3 regions of the Pantoea sp. XAF26B01_ASV70 genome follow, and region 1 is predicted to be linked to each of the others. Evidence: predicted binding sites of a transcription regulator. Region 1 holds the regulator's gene; each other region holds the start of a gene.
What was found. Region 1 encodes PurR, which represses purine synthesis genes. Its sites were predicted from a motif close to CANGCAAACGTTTGCNTG; they were not measured.
Positions count from the first base shown of each region.

Region 2: the regulator PurR is predicted to act here: its motif matches at 2,395-2,412, upstream of purL (phosphoribosylformylglycinamidine synthase).
Region 3: the regulator PurR is predicted to act here: its motif matches at 1,877-1,894, upstream of ACX8ZY_RS13310 (amino acid aminotransferase).

Region 1 covers NZ_CM137251.1:2,373,720-2,377,989, reverse strand. The annotation lists gene punC (purine nucleoside transporter PunC) at 1-306, opposite strand, end outside; gene punR (DNA-binding transcriptional activator PunR) at 414-1,319, shown strand; gene purR (HTH-type transcriptional repressor PurR) at 1,316-2,341, opposite strand; gene cydH (cytochrome bd-I oxidase subunit CydH) at 2,623-2,712, shown strand; gene ACX8ZY_RS11115 (C40 family peptidase) at 2,759-3,556, opposite strand; gene ACX8ZY_RS11110 (Grx4 family monothiol glutaredoxin) at 3,922-4,257, shown strand.
Region 2 covers NZ_CM137251.1:1,131,241-1,135,510, reverse strand. The annotation lists gene purL (phosphoribosylformylglycinamidine synthase) at 1-2,308, opposite strand, end outside; gene mltF (membrane-bound lytic murein transglycosylase MltF) at 2,576-4,042, shown strand; gene tadA (tRNA adenosine(34) deaminase TadA) at 4,039-4,270, opposite strand, start outside.
Region 3 covers NZ_CM137251.1:2,814,721-2,818,990, forward strand. The annotation lists gene asnS (asparagine--tRNA ligase) at 1-278, shown strand, start outside; gene ompF (porin OmpF) at 579-1,724, shown strand; gene ACX8ZY_RS13310 (amino acid aminotransferase) at 1,959-3,149, shown strand; gene ACX8ZY_RS13315 (MBL fold metallo-hydrolase) at 3,192-3,821, opposite strand; gene ACX8ZY_RS13320 (YcbK family protein) at 3,861-4,270, opposite strand, start outside.

The DNA of each region.
Region 1 (4,270 bases):
AAAACGCAGCGCCAGCATCAGATAGATATCATTCACCCACAGCATGCCTGCGCAGCCAGCGCCAAACATGGCCAGTCCGGACAGCAGCACCGGTTTACGACCGATGCGATCGGAAAGCGGTCCCCAGAAGAGCTGACCCACGGCGAAGCCGCCCAGGAAGAGACTCATACTGGCGCTGATCAGACCGGGTGAAGTGTTAAAGGTTTGCTGCATCGCACCAAAGGCGGGCAGGTACATATCAGTGGCTAAAAAGCCCAGCATGCTCAGCAGGGCAAGGTAGGGCATAAACCCTTTATTCGACAGCATCTGATTCTCATTTTTGCAGGATAAACGCGGCAGAGTGTAAAAGGTGCGTTTGCTGCTGTGAAACGGTAATATTTGCCGATTGCTGTTAAAATTTTTGAAGGCAGATTATGTGGTCAGAATATGCATTAGAGGTGGTTGACGCTGTCGCCCGTGGAGGAAGCTTCAGCGCCGCCGCGCAGGAGTTACATCGGGTGCCCTCTGCCATCAGCTATACGGTGCGTCAGCTGGAAAACTGGCTGGCGGTACCGCTGTTTGAACGGCAGCATCGCGAAGTGGTTCTGACCCCGGCGGGTGAGCATTTTGTCCGGGAAGGGCGCAGCGTCATCAAAAAAATGCTTGCCACCCGGCGACAGTGTCAGCAGCTGGCTAACGGCTGGCGCGGCCAGCTAAGCATAGCCGTTGACCGTATCGCTAAACCTCAGCGCACCCGACAACTGGTCAAAGATTTCTATCGCCACTTTCCCGATATGGAGCTGATTATCAGCTATGAAGTCTTTAACGGCGTCTGGGATGCGCTGGCCGATGGCCGGGTGGAAGTGGCGATTGGTGCCACTCAGGCGATACCGGTGGGCGGACGCTTTGCTTTTCGGGATATGGGCACGCTTAACTGGCGCTGCGTGGTTGCGCCCGACCATCCTCTGACACAGGCGAGCCAGATAGATGATGACACGCTGCGGAGCTGGCCCTCCCTTGTGCTGGAAGATACTTCTCGCGCACTGCCGCGTCGTATGACATGGACGCTGGATAACCAGCGCCGGCTGGTGGTGCCGGAGTGGCAAACCGGGCTGGAGTGCGTGCAGGCGGGATTGTGTGTGGCGATGGTGCCCGGTCACCTGGCCAGGCCACTGCTCGACAGCGGCGAGCTGGTTGAACTGACGCTGCCGGTGGCGTTTCCGGACAGTCCATGCTGCGTCAGCTGGGCAGAAGATCGCGCATCACCCGCGACAGGCTGGTTGCTCAGCTATCTGGGTGATGCGCAAACGCTTAATCAGGAGTGGTTAAGCGAGCATTAACGGCGATAGTCGCGGAACGGGCCATCGGCCACGGAACGGCGCTCAATCAGCGTGGGATGGACCTCAATCGTTTGTGACACTTCGCGCTTACTGGTAATGCGGTCCAGCAGCATTTCCAGCGCTTTCTCACCCAGCTGGGCTTTAGGCTGATGCACCGTGGTCAGGGCCGGTGCAAAATAGCGGGCGTTGCGCACGTTGTCATAGCCGATCACCGAAATATCCTGGGGGACGCGCAAACCCATCTCGTCGGCGGCGCAAATCGCGCCCATCGCCATGATGTCACCGCCACAGAACACCGCCGTCGGACGCTGCTTCTGCGACAGGATCTGCTGCATCGCCTGATAGCCCGACTCCGGCTCAAAGTCACCCTGCACAATCCACTCGGCGCGTGGCTGAATACCCGCTTCTTCCATCGCCTTCAGGAAACCGGCATGACGTCCGCCACCGGTGTTACGCTCCATCTGGCCGGGGATTGCACCAATATCCCGGTGTCCGCGTTCAATCAGATAGCGTCCCGCCAGATAGCCGCCCTGGAAAGCATTATCCAGTACCGTGTCGGTGAAGTCGGCGCGCGACTCGCCCCAGTCCATCACCACCATCGGGATATTGCGGTTCTCTTCCAGCATCTGCAGCAGATCGTCCGGATATTCAGAGCACATCACCAGCAGCCCATCGACGCGTTTCTGCGCCATCATGCTGAGATAGGCGCGCTGTTTTTGCAGATCGTTATGCGCATTACCCAGAATCAGCGTATAGCCTTTGTCAAAGCAGTGATTTTCAACCGCTTCGATAATTTCAGCGAAATAGGGCGCTTCGCTGGAGGTGGCAAGCAGGCCCAGCGTTTTGGTGTGGTTCACTTTCAGGCTGCGCGCCACGGCGCTCGGCGAGTAGTGCAGTTCTTTAATCGCCTGCCAGACCGCGTTGCGCGTCTCTTCAGCCACAAAGCGGGTTTTATTGATGACGTGCGAAACGGTGGTCGTTGAGACGCCAGCGCGTTTCGCCACATCTTTAATTGTTGCCATGAAAATCGGACTCCGGTGCTTATCTAACTCTATGATAAGCGTAGTGTTAAACGTTTGCGTCTGCTCAGGGTTTTTTCCGCAAAAATGCAGCTTTTAAGGCCAGTCAACAGGCCGCTGGCGGCGTAAAAGCGCCTGAAAACGTGCGCAAACGGAATCAGGGTTGCGCGCGTTGCGCAACAAAGGCGGGATTCTAACAAGGCTGAACGGATAAAACGAGATTTTTACCGGGCCCTGTGGGAAAATGCGATACCCCTACTGATTGTGTGACTAAGGAGCAAGCAATGAGTACCGATCTTAAACTGGCTTTAATGACCACCGCGGGCTGTCTGCTGATGATTGTGGCCTTTAGTTTTACCGCTATTCTGCACTAAAAAAAAAGCCGGGATTATCCCGGCTCTCTTCTGGTTGTTCTGCTGCTCAGCGTATGGTTTTTGGCGTCATCACCCGACGGGCACCAATATAGTGGCGCTGCCAGTAATCTTCTCCTAAAGCGCTGATCTGAATATCTTTGCCGGTGCGTGGCGACTGGATAAACTTGCCATCACCCAGGTAAACGCCGACATGGTCCGCAGTACCACGACCATTGATACGGAAGAAGACCAGATCGCCTTTCTCCAGCGACTCACGCTTGATCGGCGCGGCGTCACGCAGGTGGTACATCTCGTTAGCGGTACGTGGGATCTTAAACTTCACCAGATCTTTATAGGCGTACCAGACCAGGCCGCTGCAATCGAAACCGGTATGGGGAGAGGTGCCGCCCCACTGATAGGGTTTACCCAACTGACCCATCAGCTTGGTCATCGCGGTTTCGCGGGCCTTCTGGTAGCGCTGACGGTGAGATTTGCTCATCTTAATCGTGCCGGTCTCGCTGGTGGTGACCTCAGCGGTTTTCAGCAGGCGCTGATGACCATAACGTTTTTTCTCTTTGTTCTTACTGAGACGGGCGGTTTTTAGCGAGGTCTTCTTAGCAGGCGTCTGTTTCGCGGTGAGTTCGACTTTTTTCAGTTTTTTTGTTTTTAGTTTTTGAACCGGGCTGAGGCGAGTCTTTTTCGTCACCGTTTTGACCGGGCGACGCTTGCGACGCTCATCGTCGCGCGCACTCTTTTTCTCTGCTTTATGCGTACTGACGTTCACCGGCGCGTGAGGCGACGCAGCGGCGATGTTGAAAAACAGTTGCGCAAAGGCCAGCATGAAAAACGTAATGATTAAACGCATAGTCCGTTGATTAGTTAAGTTGTCAGGGCCACTACGCACCGCGACAAAGTTGAGATTAATCTGATCCAGGATCAGCGCCCAGGCCATTCTAGTCCAGTTCTTTTAAAAACTGTAATGCCTTTTAATATTAATCTTTGCAACCCACGCAATTGTGCTGAAAATGAACATTTTCAGCGTCTTATATCAACGAAATTATTACGAATTATTAATCTGTTACCTGCTGTTAATAATCAGGAATTCAGGTGTTCCGGAGCAGGACTTAACAATGATGGCGATTTAATCGGGCAGCGATCAAAATCTCGTTTTCAGTCACGCTGCGAAGTCGCTACAATAAACAAACACGATGTGACGAATTAAGGAAGGCAATTATGAGTACTGTAGAAAAAATTCAGCGCCAGATCGCAGAAAACCCGATCCTGCTGTACATGAAAGGTTCCCCGAAACTGCCAAGCTGCGGTTTCTCTGCACAGGCGGTGCAGGCGCTGTCAGCCTGCGGTGAGCGTTTTGCTTACGTGGATATTCTGCAGAACCCGGACATTCGTGCCGAGATGCCGAAATTCGCTAACTGGCCAACTTTCCCGCAGCTGTGGGTCGATGGCGAGCTGGTCGGTGGATGCGACATCATCGTTGAGATGTTACAGCGTGGTGAACTGCAGACGCTGATCAAAGAGACCGCAGAAAAATTTAAAGAAGCAGAATAAAAAAAGGCCGACA
Region 2 (4,270 bases), 1.2 Mb from region 1:
TGATCCCCAGCGCCGGGCAAAGCTCTTCGCCGACCGCTTTCACCGCCGCATATAAACCGGCATCTTCACCCGGATGACCGGCTGCGGACATCCAGTTTGCAGAAAGCTTCACACGCTTCAGCGAACCAATATGGGTAGCCGCCAGGTTGGTCAGTGCTTCACCGACGGCCAGACGACCCGAGGCCGCGAAGTCCAGCAGCGCAACCGGTGAACGTTCGCCCAGGGCAAACGCTTCGCCGTGATAGCTGTCGAGGCTGGCGGTAGTCACTGCACAGTTGGCAACCGGGATCTGCCACGGTCCCACCATCTGGTCGCGCGCAACCATGCCGGTCACGCTGCGGTCACCGATGGTGATCAGGAAGGTTTTTTCCGCCACGGCAGGCAGATGCAGCACGCGGTTCACCGCATCGACCAGCGTAATGCCGTCACGCTGCAGGGCAGTACCCTGGGTCTGCTGCGTCACCACATCCCGCGTCATCTTCGGCGTTTTGCCCAGCAGGACATCAAGTGGCATATCGATCGGCTTATTACCGAAATGACTATCTTCCAGGCTCAGGTGCAGCTCTTCGGTGGCTTCACCAATGACCGCGAACGGTGCGCGTTCACGCTGGCAAATTGCCTCAAACTGCGCCAGCTGATCGGGTGCCACTGCCATCACATAACGTTCCTGTGATTCGTTACACCAGACCTCCAGCGGACTCATGCCTGGCTCATCACTCAGGATGTCACGCAGGTTAAACCGGCCGCCACGACCGCCATCGCTGACCAGCTCCGGCATCGCATTGGAGAGGCCGCCAGCGCCCACGTCGTGGATAAACAGAATCGGGTTCTCATCGCCCAGCTGCCAGCAGCGGTCGATCACTTCCTGACAACGACGCTCCATCTCCGGGTTATCACGCTGTACCGAGGCAAAGTCGAGATCGGCATCAGACTGACCCGAGGCCATTGATGATGCCGCGCCGCCGCCCAGGCCGATGTTCATTGCCGGACCGCCCAGCACCACCAGCTTCGCGCCTACGGTGATTTCACCTTTCTGCACGTGATCGGCACGGATATTCCCGATGCCGCCCGCCAGCATAATCGGCTTATGGTAGCCACGCAGCTCAGTGCCGTTGTGGCTGGTGACCTGCTCTTCATAGGTACGGAAGTAACCATTCAGAGCCGGACGACCAAATTCATTGTTAAATGCAGCACCGCCCAGCGGGCCATCGGTCATGATTTCCAGCGCGCTGACGATGCGGGCCGGTTTGCCGAAGTCCTCTTCCCACGGCTGTTCAAAGCCAGGGATACGCAGGTTCGATACGGAGAAACCGACGAGGCCCGCTTTTGGCTTCGAACCCCTTCCGGTTGCGCCTTCATCACGGATTTCACCACCGGAACCGGTCGCAGCACCGGGCCACGGCGAGATGGCCGTTGGGTGGTTATGGGTTTCCACCTTCATCAGGATGTGTGCGGCTTCCTGATGCCAGCGGTATTCGCTCTCTCCGGCGTCAGCAAAGAAGCGGCCAACCTCTGAGCCTTCCATCACAGCGGCGTTATCTTTGTAAGCAGAGAGCACGTAGTCCGGCGTCTGCTCCATGGTGTTTTTGATCATCTTAAACAGCGACTTTGGCTGTTTCTCGCCGTCGATAATCCAGTCGGCGTTGAAGATCTTGTGACGACAGTGCTCAGAGTTCGCCTGCGCAAACATATAGAGTTCAATGTCGTTGGGATTGCGGCCCAGTGCGGTAAACGCCGCCACCAGATAGTCGATTTCATCGTCGGCCAGCGCCAGACCCAGTGAGATATTCGCCTGAACCAGCGCCTGACGGCCCTCACCCAGCAGATCGACACTTTTCACCGGCTGTGGCGTGTGATGCGCGAACAGCTGTTCAGCCTGCGCCAGATCGCCGAAGACCGTTTCCATCATCCGATCGTGCAGCAGTGTGCCCAGCGTTTGCCACTGTGCTTCCGTCAGTTGTGGGGCCTGTACATAAAAGGCCAGGCCGCGCTCCAGGCGACGTACCTGCGGCAGGCCGCAGTTGTGGGCAATGTCAGTGGCTTTGGATGACCAGGGCGAAATGGTGCCGGGACGAGGCGTCACCAGCAGCAGACGCCCCTGTGGGGCATGTTCAGCGAGAGAGGGACCATATTTCAGCAGGCGCTGCAGACGGCTCTGTTCGTCAGCGCTTAAGGGCGTGCTGACATCAGCAAAATGGATGTACTCAGCGTAAATATCACTCACCGGCAGATGAGCGTCCTGAAAGCGGGTCAGCAGTTTGTTTACACGAAATGCCGACAGGGCGGGCGAACCACGCAGAATTTCCATTAATAAATCTCTCGTCAGGGCGCCGGGCGACGCTTCATTGGGCGCAACAGGGAAAACGGGGCGTATTATAGAGAAAGCGACCTCGCGACGAAACCGTTTGCGCACAATTTTTGGCGACCCGGATTTGCCTGAATTTTGCGCAAAAGCTGCTATAAAAGTTGCTCAGCGTGATTTTGTTGCGCAAAATGCCCCTCGCTCTGGGAGTTCAAAGAAGACAAATACTGCCTTTAAAAGACAGAGGCCTTAGAGCCAGCGAGAGATAACTATTTGAAACGCCTAAAATTTAATTATCTGTTTATCGGTCTGGTTGCCGTGCTGTTAGCGTTAGCGCTATGGCCATCCATTCCCTGGTATGGGGGTGGGCAGGACCAGATTTCACAGATTAAATCACGGGGAGTACTGCGTGTCAGTACTATCAATTCCCCGTTGACTTACTACACAGTGAACCAATCTCCGGCCGGTATGGATTATGAGCTGGCAAAACGCTTCGCCGATTATCTGGGCGTCAAACTCAAGGTGACAGTACGTCCCAACCTGAGCGATCTGTTTGACGATTTAGATGATGGCAAAGCCGATTTGCTGGCCGCGGGTCTGAACTACAACAGCGAACGCCTGACCCGCTATCAGACCGGGCCAGGCTACTACAACGTTTCGCAGCAGCTGGTCTATCGCGTGGATAAGCCGCGCCCTAAAAACCTCGGTGACTTAAAGGGGCGGCTGACTGTTGCGTCAGGATCGGCGTATCTGTCAACGCTGAAGAGCGCGCGGTCAAATCAGTACCCCGATCTGGACTGGGCGATCTCCACCGATCAGAGCCCTAAAGCCCTGCTGGAAGCGGTGGCAGACGGCAAGCTCGACTATACGATTGGCGACTCCGTGACCATCGCTCTGCTGCAGCGCATCTATCCGCAGCTGGCGGTGGCGTTTGACGTCACTGATGAAGAGCCGGTCACCTGGTATGTGCGGCACAGCGATGACGACAGCCTGAATGCCGCGATGCTCGACTTCTTTAACGGTATGGGTGAAGAAGGGGCGATGGCGCGGCTGGAGGAGAAATATCTCGGCCACGTCGGCACCTTTGATTATGTCGATACCCGCACTTTCCTGCGCGCCATCGATAACACGCTGCCTGACATCAAACCGCTGTTTGAGAAGTACGCCACCAGCATTGACTGGCGACTGCTGGCGGCAATCTCCTATCAGGAGTCGCACTGGAACCCGCAGGCCACCTCCCCTACCGGCGTGCGCGGCATGATGATGCTGACCCGTAACACCGCTGAGAGCCTGGACGTGGGCGACCGGACGGATCCCGAACAGAGCATTCGCGGCGGCAGTCAGTATCTGCAGGATATGATGGCGAAGGTGCCGCAGACCATCCCGGAAGATGAGCGCATCTGGTTTGCGCTGGCGGCCTATAACATGGGCTATGCCCATATGCTGGATGTCCGTAAACTCACTGCCCGCCAGGGGGGTAATCCAGATAGCTGGGCGGATGTGAAGCTGCGTCTGCCCATGCTGAGCCAGAAGCGTTACTACACCCAGACGGCTTATGGCTATGCCCGTGGGCATGAAGCCTATAACTATGTGGAGAACATCCGCAAATATCAGTTAAGCCTGGTGGGTTATCTGCAGGAGCAGGAAAAACGCCTGGCGCAGCAGGCTGAAGCACAACAAGCACAGGCCGAACTGGCCAAAGGCTATCCGGCGGTCGAACCGAAGATCGCCATGAATTAATCCTGGCGTTGCGCCTGACGCAGCGATTTTTTCTGCTCGCGACGCATACGGAAGAAGTCGCTCAGCATAGCGGCACACTCTTCAGCCAGCACGCCGCTCTGTAATTCAACCTGATGATTCATGCCGGGGTGCCCCAGCACATCGAGCAGCGATCCTGCAGCCCCACTTTTGATGTCGTGCGCACCGTAGACCAGCCGGCTGATGCGGCTGTGAACCATAGCGCCGGCG
Region 3 (4,270 bases), 440 kb from region 1:
AAACCGTGGCGGCGATGGATGTTCTGGCGCCAGGCATTGGTGAGATCATTGGCGGTTCACAGCGTGAAGAACGTCTGGATGTCCTGGATGCGCGTCTGGAAGAGATGGGTCTGAATAAAGAAGATTACTGGTGGTATCGTGACCTGCGTCGCTACGGTACCGTGCCACATTCTGGCTTTGGATTAGGCTTTGAACGTCTGATCGCCTATGTCACCGGCGTACAAAATGTCAGGGACGTAATCCCCTTCCCGCGCACCCCACGCAACGCGAGTTTCTGATATTCGGCATTAAATATAAGAAATTCATATATATAACGAGGTCGGCACTGCCGGCCTTTTTTTATTTTTGTAAATTTTGAGTTCTCTCACAAAGTTCCGTGTTTTTTACATTTTGTAATACATATTTTCTTACTGAAACAAGATTACGAGTTTAGTAGCATTTAAGCGCTAGAATTACGGCGGGTGGGATGGAAAGATGCGTGCAGACACAGGAAGACACCAAACTTCGTTCAGGGTTCTGTAAAGATTTCCTGACGGCAGTGGCAGGTGTACAAATAACTCCAATGAGGGTAATGAATAATGATGAAGCGCAATATTCTTGCAGTGGTTATCCCTGCTCTGTTAGTAGCTGGCGCAGCAAACGCTGCAGAAATCTATAACAAAGACGGCAACAAACTGGACCTGTACGGTAAAGTGGATGCGCGTCACCAATTCTCTGATAGCGCTGGTGATGATGGCGATGAGTCTTATGTGCGCTTCGGCTTCAAAGGCGAAACCCAAATTAATGACCAGCTGACCGGTTACGGCCAGTGGGAATACAACGTTCAGGCGAACAACTCTGAAGGTTCTGACGCACAAGACGGCAACAAAACCCGTCTGGGCTTTGCCGGTCTGAAATTCGGCGATGCAGGTTCAATCGACTACGGCCGTAACTACGGTCTGGTTTACGATGCAATCGGCTGGACCGATATGCTGCCAGTATTTGGTGGTGACTGGGGTAACTCAGATAACTTCATGAACGGTCGTAGCGGCGGCCTGCTGACCTACCGCAACACCAACTTCTTCGGTCTGGTTGATGGCTGGGACTTTGCTGCTCAGTATCAGGGTAAAAACGATCGTGACGGTAACAGCGACGGTGTGCGTCGTTCTAACGGCGACGGCTACGCGTTCTCAACTTCTTACACCTCACCAATCGGTGTAGGCATCGTTGGTGCATACAGCAGCAGCGACCGAACTAATGCACAGGCAGCGGGTACTACTGACGCGAACGGTAACGTAATCGGTCAGGGCAAACGTGCAGAGAACTGGGCAACTGCGCTGAAATATGATGCGAACAACGTTTACCTGGCGGCAATGTATGGCGAAGGCCGTAACTCTTCATTTTATGACGCTACCGTACCTAACACCGCCGCTGGCGCTCTCCCTGGCTCAACCACTAATGGCACTGCCTATGTTAACAAAAGCCAGACTATTGAGTTAGTTGCTCAGTATCAGTTTGACTTCGGTCTGCGTCCATCCATCGCATACGTGCAGCAGAAAGGCAAAGATATTGAAGGCGTGGGCGATGCTGACCTGTACAAATACATCGATGTTGGCGCGACTTACTACTTCAACAAAAACATGTCTACCTATGTTGATTACAAAATCAACCAGCTGGATGACGACAACGCACTGGGTATGAACTCAGACGACGTGGTTGGTGTAGGCCTGGTTTACCAGTTCTAATCCTGCTTCGAACATGTTGAAAAACGGGGCTACGGTCCCGTTTTTTTATGGCTGTTATTCACCAGAACTCTGTTTCCTCACGCCCTTCTACTCCGCTAAAACGTCTTTACTTCCCCGTCGCGCAATCCGCACCGCAAAATGTATGAATTTGTCTCGCAAACGGTTGGCATTTGTCTGGCCGGACGCTAACCTGAGAGCTCTTTTCGCTAAAGTTCACGCTAATGGACCTGACACATGTTTGAATCGATCTCTGCTGCACCCGCCGATCCTATTCTTGGGCTGGCCGATCTGTTTCGTGCTGACGACCGCCCGGAAAAAATCAATCTGGGCATTGGCGTCTATAAAGACGAAACCGGCAAGACCCCGGTGCTGACCAGTGTTAAAAAAGCTGAGCAATATCTGCTGGAAAATGAAACCACCAAAAACTATCTCAGTATTGATGGTCTGGCTGATTTTGCCCGTTGCACACAGGCCCTGCTGTTCGGCAACCAGAGCCCGCTAATCACCGCTGGCCGCGCTCGCACGGCTCAGACACCGGGTGGTACCGGTGCGCTACGCGTTGCAGCCGATTTCCTCGCCACGCAAACATCGGTGAAGCGGGTCTGGATCAGCAATCCGAGCTGGCCGAATCACAACAACGTGTTTAACGCTGCCGGTCTTGAGGTCTGTGAATACCACTATTACGACCCGGCAAACCATACGCTGGATTTCGATGGCATGGTCGCGTCACTGAAACAGGTTCAGCCAGGCGATGTGGTGCTGTTCCACGGCTGCTGCCATAACCCGACCGGTATCGACCCGACCGCTGAGCAGTGGCAACAGCTGGCGGAGCTGTCACAGGCCAACGGCTGGCTGCCGTTGTTTGACTTCGCTTACCAGGGTTTTGCCCGTGGTCTGGAGGAAGATGCAGAAGGCCTGCGTATTTTTGCCGCCTCGCATCAGGAACTGATCGTCGCCAGCTCTTACTCCAAGAATTTCGGCCTGTATAACGAGCGTGTCGGTGCCATCACGCTGGTTGCCGCCGATGCGAGCGTGGCTGATACCGCGTTCAGTCAGGTGAAGTACACCATTCGCGCGAACTACTCCAATCCGCCGGCACATGGCGCCGCCATCGTCGCCACCATTCTGGGCAACGATACCCTGCGTACCATCTGGGAGCAGGAGCTGTCGGACATGCGTCAGCGCATTCAGCGCATGCGCCAGCTCTTCGTAAACACGCTGGCGGAGAAAGGCGCACAGCGCGACTTCAGCTTTATTATTAAGCAGAACGGCATGTTCTCGTTCAGTGGCTTAACCAAAGACCAGGTCATTCGCCTGCGTGAAGAGTTTGGCGTCTACGCGGTGAACTCAGGGCGGGTGAATGTGGCGGGCATGACGCCAGACAATATGTCGGCGCTGTGCGAAGCGATTGTCGCCGTGCTGTAAGCAGGATGACCGAATTGAAAAATGGGCCTGCTGGCCCATTTTTTATTGCAGGAAAGGATTGCTGATGCGTTCATGCCCCAGCGTAGAAATCGGGCCGTGACCGGGCAGAAAAGTGACATCATCGCCCAGCGGCAGCAGTTTCGTGCGGATAGCATCGATTAACTGCTGATGATCGCCCTGCGGGAAGTCTGTGCGTCCCACACCACCATTAAAAATCACGTCACCTGAAATCAGTAACCTTCCTGGACGATCGAAGAACACCACGTGGCCAGGCGAATGGCCCGGACAGTGCAGGACTTCCAGCGTGGTCAGCCCTACCTGTACGCTCTCCCCCTCTTCCAGCCAGCGATCGGGGGTAAAAGGCGCGCATTCATCAAGTCCGAACATCCGGCTCTGGGTAGGCAGCGCCTCCAGCCAGAATGCATCACGCTTTTGCGGTCCGACAATCGGAATCTGCCAGAAGGCAGCCAGCTCGACGGCGGCCCCGACGTGATCAAGGTGTCCATGAGTCAGCAGAATCCGGGAAGGTTTAAGTTTGCGTTGTTCCAGCGTCTCTTTGATCAGATCGGCATCGCCGCCTGGATCGACCAGCGCGGCTTCACGAGTAGACTCGCACCAGATAACTGAACAGTTCTGGGCAAACGCGGTAACAGGAATAATGTGGTAATTCATAACGCTCCATGACCGGCTCACGCAGCGTTGCCGGTGTCATTACCAGTGCCTGATCGGCCCGGTATCAATATGTACAAAGTTACTGCGGGGATAATATCCTACACCACCCGCACGCAGAGATAACGCCGCTTTGCGTACATTGGCCAGAGAAACCCCTTCGATATGAAAATCCATTGCCTGGCCTTTGGTGTGATAGCTGTGCTTTGCCACCCCAGGACCGCTCTCACGTAACATGTTGTTGGTTGCCAGTGAACGGTAGCCCGAAACCAGCTGTATCGGTTTACGCATTCCCAGCAGCGCCTGCAGGCGGAAGATTTGATCAAACAGGTGCGGATCGATGCTTTTCACTTTATTGGCGCGATAGTCACGGAAAAAGTGATTTAATCGTGACAACTCATCCTTGTCGTAACTCTTACCATTAAAAAACTCAGTTTTAAGGGTTTCACCGG